Linked DNA regions of Duganella zoogloeoides. The protein of the gene in region 1 interacts with the protein of each later gene in a pairwise test. Links are inferred from orthologs where the notes say so. Each region holds a gene or a part of one and is shown on either strand. Other genes may lie near its edges.

The links. The genes of interacting proteins can lie anywhere in the genome.
Region 2: the proteins of SR858_RS23850 (region 1) and SR858_RS22630 interact in binary tests that used the Escherichia coli proteins (3 or more experiments, as listed by UniProt). The link is inferred for Duganella zoogloeoides from one-to-one orthologs.

The regions. Positions count from the first base shown.
Region 1 is NZ_CP140152.1:5,425,565-5,433,541, reverse strand. What follows is about bases 416-3,374. They hold SR858_RS23850 (PTS sugar transporter subunit IIA), read right to left. Parts: upstream 2,157-3,374; coding sequence 1,674-2,156; downstream 416-1,673. Other genes in these bases: ilvA (threonine ammonia-lyase, biosynthetic), read right to left, coding at 3,364-3,374; queF (NADPH-dependent 7-cyano-7-deazaguanine reductase QueF), read right to left, coding at 2,353-3,186; hprK (HPr(Ser) kinase/phosphatase), read right to left, coding at 676-1,611; rapZ (RNase adapter RapZ), read right to left, coding at 416-565. Also shown: more of rapZ, read right to left, coding at 1-415; more of ilvA, read right to left, coding at 3,375-4,899; SR858_RS23835 (YqaA family protein), read left to right, coding at 5,181-5,672; SR858_RS23830 (DUF3683 domain-containing protein), read left to right, coding at 5,896-7,977. UniProt on the Escherichia coli protein: Seems to have a role in regulating nitrogen assimilation.
Region 2 is NZ_CP140152.1:5,125,412-5,131,280, forward strand. Bases 258-3,666 are described here. They hold SR858_RS22630 (DUF4118 domain-containing protein), read right to left. Parts: upstream 3,272-3,666; coding sequence 458-3,271; downstream 258-457. Other genes in these bases: kdpE (two-component system response regulator KdpE), read right to left, coding at 258-461; kdpC (potassium-transporting ATPase subunit KdpC), read right to left, coding at 3,295-3,666. Outside these bases: more of kdpE, read right to left, coding at 1-257; more of kdpC, read right to left, coding at 3,667-3,870; potassium-transporting ATPase subunit KdpB, read right to left, coding at 4,033-5,869. UniProt on the Escherichia coli protein: Member of the two-component regulatory system KdpD/KdpE involved in the regulation of the kdp operon. KdpD may function as a membrane-associated protein kinase that phosphorylates KdpE in response to environmental signals.

The DNA.
Region 1 (7,977 bases):
ACACGAAATCGGCATCCATCGGCACACCCAGCTTGAAGGCGAACGATTCGAAGAACAGGGTCAGCGGCGCGTGTTCGAGCTCGACCAGGTCTTTGACCCAGGCACGCAGCTTGTTGGCGCTGAGCTCCGACGTATCGACCACGTGGCCCAGCTGCTCAATGGCCGACAGCCGTTCGCGTTCTTCCAGGATGCATTCGATCAGGGTACGGCGCGCGGCCGGGTTCTGGCCCGGGCGCAGTTCGTGCGACAGCGGGTGGCTGCGCCGCGTTTCGGAAAAACGCGCCACCAGCGAATGGGTGTTAGCAGTGAGGAACATCACGCGCACGTCGTGGCCTTCCTCGCGCAGGTGCGCCACATCGGTGGGCAACGTGGCCAGCGATTCGGCGCTGCGCGCATCGACCGCCACCGCCAGCGAACGCAAGCCTTCGCCCACCAGGGTGGAGACCAGGTGCGGCAGCAGGGCAGGCGGCAGGTTGTCAACGCAGTAGTAGCCGAGGTCTTCCAGGACATTGAGGGCCACCGATTTGCCGGAACCGGAAATTCCGGTGATGAGGACGATACGCATAACTCAGTCTCCGCTCATGGCGAGGCGTTGGTGAAGCAGGGAATTCGCAGAGCATCGCTCTGCGCCTGCGTAACGGTTGCGCCATGCTTGGCGCGACTCCTTAGCAACATTCAATCTCCACTCATTGCCAGTCGTTGCCGCTCCATGAACTCTTGCAGGGTGTCGATCCCGCGTAGTTGCAAAATAGTGTTGCGCACGGCCGCTTCGAGCAGCACGGCGATGTTGCGGCCGGCCGCCACGGGAATCACGACCTTGCGGATCGGCAGGCCCAGCACGTCTTCGGTGGGGAACTGGAACGGCAGCCGTTCGACTTCTTCTTCCTGGCCGCCGCGCTTGACCAGGTGCACGATCAGTTTCAGGCGCATCTTGCGCCGCACGGCCGTCTCGCCAAAAATGGCCTTGATGTCGAGCAGGCCCAGGCCGCGCACTTCCAGCAGGTTTTGCAGCAGGGCCGGGCAGCGGCCTTCGATCATATTGGGGGCGATGCGCGAAAATTCCACGGCATCGTCGGCCACCAGGCCGTGCGAACGTGAAATCAGCTCCAGGCCCAGTTCGCTTTTGCCGAGGCCCGAGTCGCCGGTGATCAGCACGCCCACGCCCAGTACGTCCATGAACACACCGTGCATGATGATGCGCTGCGCCAGTTTCTTCGACAGGTACACGCGCAGGAAGTCGATCACCTGCGCGGCCGGCAGCGGCGTGGAGAACAGCGGGATATTTTTTTCGTCGCAAATGGCCAGGATGTCGGGCGGCGTTTCCAGCCCCTGCGCGACGATCAGCGCCGGCGGATTACCGCCGATCAGTTCGCCAATCAGGTGGGCGCGCGTGAGCGACTTCAGGCGCTGGTAGTAATTGATTTCCTGGTGGCCGAAGACCTGGATGCGACCCGGGTGGATCATGTTCAGGTGGCCCACCTGGTCGGCGGCCGAAGCGACATCGCCGGAAATGAGGCGCTCGCCGCCGGGAAAGCCGGCAAACCAGCCAAGCTGCAAACTTTCGCGATTGTCGTCGTACAGGCGTTGTATCGTCAGCGGGGTTTGCAGCATGGGCATCGTGGTCCGAATCAGGAGAGGGAGAGCCTAGTGTACTGCAAGTTGCTGGCGGCGGATCAACCCGCAGCTTGCAGGCTGGGCAGCCAGTTGATGATGCGCGAGTGCACCGATTTCGGATCGGGATCCGTGGTCAGCGCGGTGCGGAACGCATCATCGGAAAACATTTCCGCGATCTCGGACAGGATTTCCAGGTGTTGCTGGGTCACGTGATCGGGGATCAAGAGGAAAAACAACAGGTTGACCGGCTTGCCATCGGGCGACTCGAACGGAATTGGCTCCGACAGGCGGACAAACGCAGCCAGCGGCGACTTCAGGCTTTTCATGCCCTTGATGCGCCCGTGCGGTACGGCCACCCCGTGGCCGAGACCGGTGGAACCGAGCCGTTCGCGGGCGAACAGGTTGTCCGACACGGTCGAGCGGGCGATGCCGCAGTTGTTTTCGAAAATCAGGCCAGCTTGCTCAAAAGCACGTTTTTTGCTGGACACTTCCAGGTCCAGCAGGACGTTTTCGAGAGAGAGAATTTTGCTCAGGTTGTTCATATGACGACAATAGTGTTGCGGCGCACGGCCCGAATTATAGGCTTGTTTGTGCGCCGTGTAACATGAAATCGCTCGCGTCCGAGTTGTATTTCAATCAATGGACCGAAACCTCGGGCCGACCCGTCATCATACGCCTGATTTATGCAGAAGCTACCATCGCAGCGAGGCGATGCGGCTTGCCTGCCGTGATCAGTATTTATTGCCGGGCGCCGCGCAGGTTGGGCGGATTGCGGCCGGTGCTGAAGTTGCTGCGCCACGGGTTGATGTCCAGGCCCCCGCGCCGCGTGTAGCGGGCATAGACGGCCAGTTGCTGCGGCGCGCACTGGCGCAGGATATCGACAAAGATGCGTTCGACGCACTGCTCGTGGAATTCGTTGTGCTCACGGAAGCCGATCAGATACTTGAGCAAGCTTTCCTGGTCGATTTGCGGACCGCTGTAGTGGATTTGCACACTGGCCCAGTCCGGCTGGCCGGTGACCAGGCAATTCGACTTGAGCAGGTGCGACACGAATTTTTCCTCGACCGGTTCCTCGTCCAGCGCCGCCTTCAATAGTTCCGGGGCCGGGCTGTAGTAATCGATCTCGATGTCGAGGCGGTCGAGCAGCAGGCCGTCCAGCTCGCCCATGGCGACCTTGTCGAAGCCGTCGGGCTGGGTCAGCACGATGTGGATGGATGCGCCCACCGCTTTCGACAGGTCTTGTTGCAGCAGCGCGTGCAGCGCATCGACGCTTTCCAGCCGCGTCTGGTTGAACGAGTTCAGGTACAGCTTGAACGATTTCGATTCGATGATGTTGGGCGAATCGGCCGGCACCGTGATGCGGGCAATGGCCACCTGCGGTTTGCCACGGCTGTTGAGCCACGAGATTTCGTAGGCATTCCAGATATCGACGCCAAAAAAGGGCAGTGTGCCGGACAAACCCAGCTCGTCACGCTTGCCCTGGCGCGGGATCGGGAACAGCAGTTCCGGCGCGTAATCGGTGCGGTAGGCGGAGGTTTTTCCCAGCGGGGACAAGTCGACGGTATTGGTCATGGCGGGCGTGGTGGGGTGCAGTGATGGCATTGTAAGCGCCACATTGTACTGCACCCTTTAGGGCGCTGCCGGCGCCCGTCAAGCGGCCGGCAGTGCCGCAGACGGGCTGGGCAGGTCCACGTCCGGGCACCGATCGCGGCCGCTGCCGCTGCCGTTCGCCCGGCTGTCGGAAGCGCCTTAGCCCAGGAACAGCTTGTACACCGGATTGGCCGTCTCATCCCAGTAGCGGTAACCGAGCGTGGTCAGGAACTGGCCGAACTGGTCCATCTCGCCCGGCGGCACCTGCAAGCCGATCAAAATGCGGCCGACGTCGCCGCCCTGGCTGCGGTAGTGGCATAGCGAGATATTCCAGTTCGGCGCCATGCTGTTCAAAAAGCGCATCAGCGCGCCCGGGCGCTCGGGAAACTCGAAGCGGTACAGCAGCTCGCTGTTGGCCAGCGCGCTCTTGCCACCGACCAGGTGGCGCACGTGGGCCTTGGCCAGCTCGTCGTGCGTGAGGTCCAGCGTGCGGAAGTCGTTCGCTTCGAACGTGCGCGCCAGCGCGCTCGATTCGCCGCGGTCGGCGATCTGCACGCCGACGAACACGTGGGCCTCGTCCTTGTCGCTGATGCGGTAGTTGAACTCGGTGACATTGCGCGGGCCGACCAGCGAGCAGAAGCGCTTGAAGCTGCCGCGCTGCTCGGGCAGGGTGACGGCAAACAGCGCCTCGCGCGCTTCGCCCAGCTCGGCCCGTTCGGCGACAAAACGCAGGCGGTCGAAGTTCATGTTGGCGCCGCAGGCAATCGTGATCAGGGTTTCGTTCTTGACCGGATTTTTCGACAGCGCCGCGCGTTCCACGTAGGCCTTGGCGCCGGCAATCGCCAATGCGCCGGCCGGTTCCAGGATGCTGCGGGTATCGGTAAACACGTCCTTGATGGCGGCGCTGATGGCGTCGGTATCGACGATGATGATGTCATCGACGTACTGTTGCGTGAGGCGGAAAGTTTCCTCGCCCACCAGGCGCACGGCAGTGCCGTCCGAGAACAGGCCCACGTCGGCCAGCGTGATGCGTTCGCCGGCCTTGATGCTGCGCGCCATCGCGTCCGAATCCATGGTCTGCACGCCGATGATCTTGATGTCGGGGCGGATCGCCTTGACGTACGCGGCCACCCCCGAGATCAGGCCGCCGCCGCCGATGGCAACGAAAATCGCGTGGATCGGTCCCGAGTGCTGGCGCAGGATTTCCATGCCGATCGTGCCCTGGCCGGCGATCACGTCCGGATCGTCGAACGGGTGCACGAAGGTCAGCTTCTGTTCTTTCTCGAGCGTGAGGGCGTGGTTGTAGGCGTCGGTGTACGACTCGCCGTGCAGCACCACTTCCACGTCGGAACCGCCGCGCGCCTTGACCGCGTCGATTTTCACTTGCGGGGTGGTGGTGGGCATGACGATCAGCGCCCGGCAGCCGAGCTTGGCGGCGGACAGCGCCACGCCCTGGGCGTGGTTGCCGGCCGAGGCGCAAATCACGCCGCGCTTGCGCTGCGCTTCGCTCAGGTGGGCCATCTTGTTGTAGGCGCCACGAATCTTGAAGCTGAACACGCTCTGCATGTCCTCGCGCTTGAAATAAATGCGGTTGTCATAGCGCTGCGACAAGGTCGGCGCCAGTTCCAGCGGGGTTTCCTGGGCAACGTCATAAACGCGCGCGGTCAGTACTTTCTTCAGATAGTCGATAGTCATGGTCTGCAAACAAGAAAAAGAGCGATGGAGCCAGCCCCTAACTTCGGGGTCAGTGCCGACATTCGGACACGAGCTCTGCTGCTAAAAGCTGAGGCCGTGTCTAAATGTCGGCACTGACCCCGAAGTGGGGATGGTTCCGCAGTGGTCGATGCTAACTATCCGGCGGGTGACCGGGTGGAGCAGGGGCGCAGGTCCGCGCGGATGGGCATGGACCGAACTGTTCAATCGTGCGGTGTGCGGATCATTATAATGGACACCCTTATCAGACCTCAAAGAAACCGATGATCGAATCTGCAATCGCCTGGCTGCTGAACGTGATCGCTGCGCCGGAAGTGGGGCTGACGTCGGTGTTCATCATCAGTTTTATCTCGGCCACGCTGGTGCCGCTGGGCTCGGAGCCGGCCGTGTTTGCGGTGATCAAGGCCAATCCCGAATTGTTCTGGAGCGCGATTGCGGTGGCCACCGTGGGCAACACCCTGGGCGGTGCGGTCGATTACTGGATGGGCTACCAGGCCAAGCAGACCTTTGCCAAGGAGCGCAAGAGCCGCTGGTTCCACTGGCTGGAGCGCTACGGCGCCAAGACCATGTTGCTGGCCTGGCTGCCGGTGGTCGGCGATCCGCTGTGCACGTTGGGCGGCTGGCTCAAGCTGCCATTCTGGCCGAGCCTGGCCTACATGGCGGTGGGCAAGTGCCTGCGCTATCTGACCATGACCACGCTGCTGTTGTATGTGCCGGACGGCTTCTGGCACCGGATTGGACAGTTGCTGGGCTAAAACGGTGCAACCGATCCTACTGCGACAGAGGCTGGATGCTGAATTAAATTCCGCTTAAATTGCAAAGTTGAATTTTATTGCCAATAAACGGCGGTTTTTACGTAGAAAAGCCGGATTGATTGCGCGGTGAGTGTCCCTTGGTAAAGCAAGGCTGTTCCCGCGTGGTGCACCGCAATACGCTAAAATGGCAGTCCCGGGTTCAGTAGACTAGTCCAATCGCACAATGAATGCCCCTGCACAAATCCAAGCATTACTGGCGGAAACGCCCCACGGTCCGGAGGCCACGCGCCTGCGCGAAATCCCTTATAACTACACGTCGTTTTCCGATCGCGAGATCGTCATCCGGCTGCTGGGCGAGGAATCGTGGAGTTTGCTGGATGCACTGCGCGGCGCCCGCCAGACCGGCCGCTCGGCGCGCATGCTGTACGAAGTGCTCGGCGATATCTGGGCCGTGCGGCGCAATCCGTACCTGCAGGACGACATGCTGGACAACCCCAAGCGCCGCCAGGAACTGATCGACGCGCTGCATCACCGCCTGGCCGAAGTCGACAAACGCCGCCTGACCGTGGAAGACGACGGCGCAGAGAACGATGCGCACGCGCGCCAGCGCAGCGACAACGTGGTCAAACTGCTGCGCGCGGCCAGCAAGGCCGTGGCCGACTTCGGCGAAGAATTCAAGCAAGTGTACGACCTGCGCAAGCGCACCACCAAGGTCCTGGGCCGCTACACGGAAAAGCACAATATCTGCTTTGACGGCATGAAGCGCATCTCGCACGTGACCGACGCCACCGACTGGCGCGTCGAGTACCCGTTCGTGGTGCTCACGCCCGATACCGAAGATGAAATGGCGGGCCTGGTCAAAGGCTGTATCGAGCTGGGGCTGACCATCATCCCGCGCGGCGGCGGCACCGGTTATACCGGCGGCGCAATTCCCCTGACGCCGATGTCGGCCGTCATCAACACCGAAAAGCTGCTCAACATGGGCGCGGTGGAAATGAAGGTGCTGCCTGGCCTGGACCAGGAATACGCAACGATTTACACCGGCGCCGGCGTCATCACCAATAAAGTGTCGGAAGCGGCCGAGAAGGCCGGTTTCGTGTTCGCGGTCGATCCGACCTCGGCGCACGCGTCGTGCATCGGCGGCAATATCGCCATGAACGCGGGCGGCAAGAAGGCCGTGCTGTGGGGCACCGCGCTCGACAACCTGGCCTCGTGGCGCATGGTCGATCCGAACGGCGACTGGTTAGAGGTCACGCGGCTCGACCACAACTTGTCGAAAATCCACGATACGCCGCTGGCCCGTTTCCAGCTCGAGTGGACCCATCCGAACCGCCTGGGCGAAGCCAAGGGCGCGCCGTTCAAGACCGAGATCCTGGAAATCGAAGGCCGTAAATTCCGCAAGGAAGGCCTGGGCAAGGACGTTACCGACAAGTTCCTGTCGGGCCTGCCCGGCATCCAGAAAGAGGGTACCGACGGCCTGATCACGTCGGGCCGCTGGATCCTGCACAAGATGCCGAAATTCGCGCGCACGGTCTGCCTGGAGTTCTTCGGCCAGGCCCGCGACGCGATTCCGTCGATCGTTGAAATCAAGGATTACCTCGACGGCCTGCCGGCCACCGGCGAACAATTCAAAACCCTGCGCCTGGCTGGTCTCGAGCACCTGGACGAGCGCTACCTGCGCGCGGTCGGCTATGCCACCAAGTCCAAGCGCGGCGTGCTGCCGAAAATGGCGCTGTTCGGCGACATCGTCGGCGACGATGAAAACGCCGTGGCGATTGCCGCTTCGGAAGTCGTACGCCTGGCCAATACCCGCGTCGGCGAAGGTTTCGTGGCAGTGAGCCCGGAAGCGCGCAAGAAATTCTGGCTTGATCGCGCCCGCACGGCTGCGATTGCCAAGCACACCAACGCCTTCAAGATTAACGAAGACGTCGTGATCCCATTGAACCGCATGGGCGAGTACACCGACGGCATCGAGCGCATCAACATCGAATTGTCGATCAAGAACAAGCTGCAACTGGTCGATGAACTGCAGACCTTCTTTGCCGCCGGCAACCTGCCGATCGGCAAGAGCGACGATGCCGAAGATGCGGTGGGCGACGCCGAAATGCTCGGTGACCGCGCCGAGCAAACCGACGCCTTGCTCACGCAGGTGCAGGCGCGCTGGACCTATCTTCTGGCCAATCTCGACTTGCCGCTGGCCGGCATCACCAATGCGCTGGCCGCCCACGGCATGGAGCGCCTGCTGCCGGTGTTCGAAGAACGCCTGAAAGCCCAGCCCGACGCCACCCTGTTCGACATCGTCCAG
Region 2 (5,869 bases), 300 kb from region 1 along the record:
CCGCCGCGCGTCACGCGGCGGTTTTGCAAATCCACGGCCACGTCGCCGAACGCGATCAAGCCGTCCTGGCTGGCCGCCGGCTGGCGCTGGCGGCGCAAGGTCGCGCGCACCCGGGCCAGCAACTCGCCGACGCCGAATGGTTTCGTTAAATAATCGTCGGCGCCGGCGTCGAGCGCGCGGATCTTGTCCGCTTCGTTGACCCGCGCCGACAGCACGATCACCGGTACCGTCGACCATTTGCGCAAGTCCAGCACGAAGTCGATGCCGTCGCCGTCGGGCAGCCCCAGGTCGAGCACGATCAGGTCCGGCTTGCGGGTGCCGGCGTCGATCAGGCCCCGTTGCAATGTAGCCGATTCGAACACCTGCCAGCCCTCCTCTTCCAGCGCGGCGCGCACGAAGCGGCGGATTTGCGGTTCGTCTTCCACCAGCAAGGCGGTGGGTGTGGTGATGTGCTCCGTCATGCGGTCTCCGGTTCAGGCTCCAGCTCCGGCATGGCTGGCGGTGTGCCCAATGGCAGGGTAAAGGTGAAGGCGGCGCCGCCCAATGGTAAAGCGTGCGCGGCGGCGCTGATGCGGCCACCGTGCGCCTCCACGATTGCGCGGCAGATCGCCAGCCCCAGGCCAACACCCGGCTTGGCCGACTCGCGTTCGCCCCGCGTAAATTTTTCAAAGATCGCTTCCTCGCGGCCCGGCGGCAAGCCGGGGCCGTCGTCGGCCACGGTAATATTGATCCACTGGCCGTGCAGCGCGGCGGCGATGGCGATGGTGGAACCGGGCGGCGTGTACTTGGCGGCGTTTTCCACCAGGTTGGCCAGCACCCGCTCGATCAGCACGGCATCGTAGCGCAGCAGCGGCAGGTCCTTGGGCAGCTCGGCGCGCACGTGGTGGCCGGTCAGTTGCGAACCGCTGGCGCGCAAGGCGCTGCCTACCACTTCTTCGAGCGGCTGCCACTGCAAATTGAATTTCACTTCGCCGCTCTGGATGCGCGCCATGTCGAGCAGATTGGCCACCATGGCGCTCATGCGCAGCGCCTCGTCGTGCAGCGCCACCGCCACCTCGCGCTGGGCGTCGGGCAGCGGCGGTTTGGCGCCGGCCAGCGATTCGGACAGCCCCACCAGCGACGTCAGCGGCGTGCGCACATCGTGCGACAGCGCCGCCAGCAGCGAATTGCGCAGCCGTTCGGATTCCATGTTGACCAGTGCATTCTGCGCCACCTCGATGTAGTGCACGCGCTCGAGCGCAATCGCGGCCAGCGCGGCAAAGGTGTCGAGCTGCTGGCGTTGTTCGGGGATCAGGAGCCAGCGCTGGCGCAGCGGCGCAATCGCCAGCACGCCCCGGGTGCGCATCGGCGCCACCAGCGGCAGGTAGAACAGCGTGCTGGCCGGCAGCGTGTCGGTGCCCAGGCCCGCACTTTCGGCGTTGTCGAAGGCCCACTGGGCGATGCCGATATCGAGCGCCATGCCGGCGGGCGGCGGCAAAAGGCGGCCGTCGGCATCGGGCAGCAGCAAGGTGGCGCGGGCGCGGAAGGCGTTTTCGATGAAGCGGCGCGTGGTGTCGAAGATTTGCTCGGTTTGCAGGGCGCCCGACAGTTCGCGGGCAAATTCGTACAGCGCGCGCGAACGCTTTTCGCGCTGCGCCGCCACCCGCGCCTGGAAGCGCAGGCCGGACGTCAAATGGCCGGTGATCAGGCCCACGGCCAGCATCACCACGAAGGTGATCACGTACTGAAAGTCCGACACGGCAAAGTCGAAGCGCGGGGAAACAAAGAAAAAGTCGAAGCAGGCCACGCTCACGCAAGTAGCCACCACCGACGGCCCGCGTCCGAACCGCACGGCCGTGAGCAGCACGCCGAGCAGGAACAGCATGGCGATATTGGCCAGGTCCAGCCAGGCCAGCAGCGGCATGGCGGCCAGTGCGATGGCGAAGCTGGCTGCGACAGCCACGGCATAGCCGGTGGCGCGCTGCTGCATCCACGGCAGGCGCGCGCCGGACAGGCCCAGCGCCGCGCGCCCGTCAGCGCCACCGTCGCCGTAGCCGTCTTCGCGGGCGCCAGGGTCGGCGTCGGCAGTGGCATCGGCGCCCCACGCGTTGCTGGTGCTGGCGGTACGTGCACCGGCCGGCGTGTCGATGCTGGCAGCGCCGATTTCGACCAGGTCGAGGTCCGGCGCATAGCGGGCCAGGCGCTTGATGTGCGGGGTTTGCCATGGCAAAGATGACCGCGAGCGGCCCAGCACGAACTTGGACAGGTTGTGGCTGCGCGCATATTCCACCGCCGCCAGCGCCACGTCGCGGCCCGGCACCACGGCGGTGGTGGCGCCCAGGTCCTCGGCCAGCTTCAGTGTGCGCAGGATCTGTTCGCGGCGCGCGGCCGGCAGCTTTTGCAGCGCCGGCGTCTCCACGTAGATAGCGTGCCAGTCGGTACCGAGCTGGCCCGCCAGGCGCGCCGTGCTGCGCACCGTGTGTTCGGCGCCCGGATTCGGTCCCACGCACGCTAGCAGCGCGGCGCCGGTTTTCCAGATGTCGGCAATCGACTGCTCCACGCGGTAGGCGCGGACGTCGTCCTCGATGCGGTCGGCGGTGCGGCGCAGCGCCAGCTCGCGCAGCGCGATCAGGTTCCCCTTGCGGAAGAAGTTTTTCGACGCCCGCTCGGCTTGCGGCGCCTGGTATACCTTGCCAGCTTTCAGGCGCGCCAGCAGTTCGTCGGCCGGCAGATCGACCAGCACCACCTCGTCGGCCTGGTCGAACACGGTGTCGGGCACGGTCTCGCCCACGCGGATGCCAGTGATGCCGCCCACCACGTCGTTGAGGCTTTCCAGGTGCTGGACGTTGACGGTGGTCAGCACGTCGATGCCGGCGTCGCGCAGCTCTTCCACGTCCTGCCAGCGCTTGGGATGGCGCGAACCGGGCGCGTTGGAGTGCGCCAGTTCGTCCATCAGGATCAGCGGCGGGTGGCGCGCCAGCGCGGCGTCGAGGTCGAATTCATTGAGCACGCGGCCACGATGCGCGACCGCGCGCGGCGGCAGCACGTCGAGGCCGGCCAGCATGGCGGCGGTCTCACTGCGGCCATGGGTTTCCACCACGCCGACCAGCACCGGATGCCCCTCAAGCTCGAGCTTGCGGGCGGCAGCCAGCATGGCGTAGGTCTTGCCCACGCCCGCCGACGCGCCGAAATAAATGCGCAGCTTGCCGCGCGCGGCGCGCCGCTCCCCCGCCTGGACTTGCGCCAGCAAGGCGTCGGGATCGGGGCGCGAACTCTCGTGGGGGATGGACATGCGGCGATTCTACCTTGGATTGATCAGCGGCCGGTCTGGTCGAGCGCCAGGTTCAGCGCCAGCACATTGACGCGCGGCTCGCCGAAAAAGCCGAAATATTGCGGCCGCGTGTGCTGCTCGATCAGCGCCAGCACCTGGTTGGTGTTGAACTGGCGGGCGGCGGCCACGCGCGCGGCCTGGTAGCGGGCGGCGGCCGGGCTGATCTCGGGATCGAGGCCGCTGGCCGACGCGGTGACCAGGTCCACGGGAATCGGCGCAGTGTTGGCCGGATCGGCCGCCTTGAGGGCCTCGATACGGCCTTTGACGGCATCGATCAGCGCCGCGTTGGTGGGGCCAAGGTTGGTGCCGGACGAACCGGCGCCGTTATTGGGCATCGGACCGGTGCCGGACGGACGGCCCCAGAAGTACTTCGGTGAGCTGAAGGACTGGCCGATCAGCGACGAGCCGACGGTTTTGCCGTCAACCTGCACCAGGCTGCCGGCCGCTTGCGCCGGGAACACGGTGGCGGCGACGCCGGAGACGGCGAGCGGGTACAGCACGCCGCAGATAATGGTGAGGGCGCCGAAGATCACAAAGGCGGGGCGGAAGTGGGATGTCATGACAGCTCCAGTTATTTAAGTTAGCTCTGAATCCGTCATCCCCGCGCAGGCGGGGATCCATGGAATAGTTGAGCAGTGCCAGCGTGGGCGCAAGCTGCGACCAATCGCAGTGTCTATGGATTCCCGCTGTCGCGGGAATGACGGATCGAAGGCAGGTGGTTGTTATACGAGATGTAATGCCGCCAGCACAATGTCGATCAGCTTGATGCCTACGAACGGCAGCACGATCCCGCCCAGCCCATACAGCAGCAGGTTGCGGCGCAGCAGCGCCACCGCGCCGATGGCCCGGTATTTCACGCCTTTTAGCGCCAGCGGGATCAGCACCACGATGATCAAGGCATTGAAAATCACCGCCGACATGATCGCCGACGACGGGCTGGCCAACTGCATCACGTCGAGCGCCTTCAGTTGCGGATACGTGCCCACGAAGGCCGCCGGGATGATGGCGAAGTACTTGGCGATGTCGTTCGAGATCGAGAACGTGGTCAGCGCGCCGCGCGTCATCAGCATCTGCTTGCCGATTTCGACGATCTCCAGCAGCTTGGTCGGATTCGAATCGAGATCGACCATGTTGCCGGCTTCCTTGGCCGCCTGGGTACCCGAGTTCATCGCCACCGCCACGTCGGCCTGCGCCAGCGCCGGGGCGTCGTTGGTGCCGTCGCCGGTCATCGCCACCAGGCGGCCTTCGGCCTGGTACTTGCGGATCAGCTTTAATTTGTCTTCCGGCGTGGCTTCGGCCAGGAAGTCGTCCACGCCCGCTTCGGCGGCGATGGCGGCGGCGGTCAGCTGGTTGTCGCCGGTGATCATCACGGTCTTGATGCCCATGCGGCGCAGCTCACCGAAACGCTCCTTGATGCCGCCCTTGACGATGTCCTTCAGTTCCACAACGCCCATCACGCGGCCGCCATCGGTGACCACCAGCGGCGTGCTGCCCCGGCGCGAGATGTCGTCCACGGCGCGGCCCACTTCGGCCGGGTAGGCATTGGGCTGGCCGAGCGACTCGACGTAGCGGCGCACGCTGTCGGCCGCGCCCTTGCGCACGGACCTCGCACCAGGGCCGATCCCGATATCGACACCGCTCATGCGGGTTTGCGCGGTGAACGGCACGAACACGGCATTCAACGACGCCATCTCGCGTTCGCGGATGTTGAACTTCTGCTTGGCCAGCACCACGATGCTGCGCCCTTCCGGGGTTTCGTCGGCCAGCGACGCCAGTTGCGCCACGTCGGCCAGCTGCTGCTCGGTCACGCCCGGCGCCGGCACGAAGGACGATGCCTGGCGGTTGCCAAGCGTGATGGTGCCGGTCTTATCGAGCATCAGCACATCGACGTCGCCCGCTGCTTCCACTGCGCGGCCCGACGTGGCGATCACGTTGGCCTGCATCATGCGGCTCATGCCGGCCACGCCGATGGCCGACAGCAGGCCGCCGATGGTCGTCGGAATCAGGCACACCAGCAGCGCGATCAGCACCGTAATGGTGACCGGCGTGCCAGATTGGGCGGCCTGCACCGAGAACAGCGAGAACGGCAGCAAGGTGATGGTCACGATCAGGAACACGATGGTGAGCGCCACCAGCAGAATGGTCAGCGCGATCTCGTTCGGGGTTTTCTGGCGCTTGGCGCCCTCCACCATCGAGATCATGCGGTCCAAAAAAGTCTCGCCCGGATTGACGGTGACCTTGACCACCAGCCAGTCCGACAGCACGCGGGTGCCGCCGGTAACCGACGAAAAATCGCCGCCCGACTCGCGGATCACGGGCGCCGATTCGCCGGTGATCGCACTCTCGTCGACCGAAGCCACGCCTTCGATCACTTCGCCGTCGATCGGGATCACGTCGCCGGCTTCGACCAGGATGTAATTACCCTTGCGCAGATCGGTGGCCGGCTGCGGCAGCCAGGTGGTGCCGTACTTGGGCGAGGCCAGCTTCTTGGCGCTCACGGTCTGCTTGAGGTTGCGCAGCGACGCGGCTTGCGCCTTGCTGCGGCCTTCGGCCAGCGCC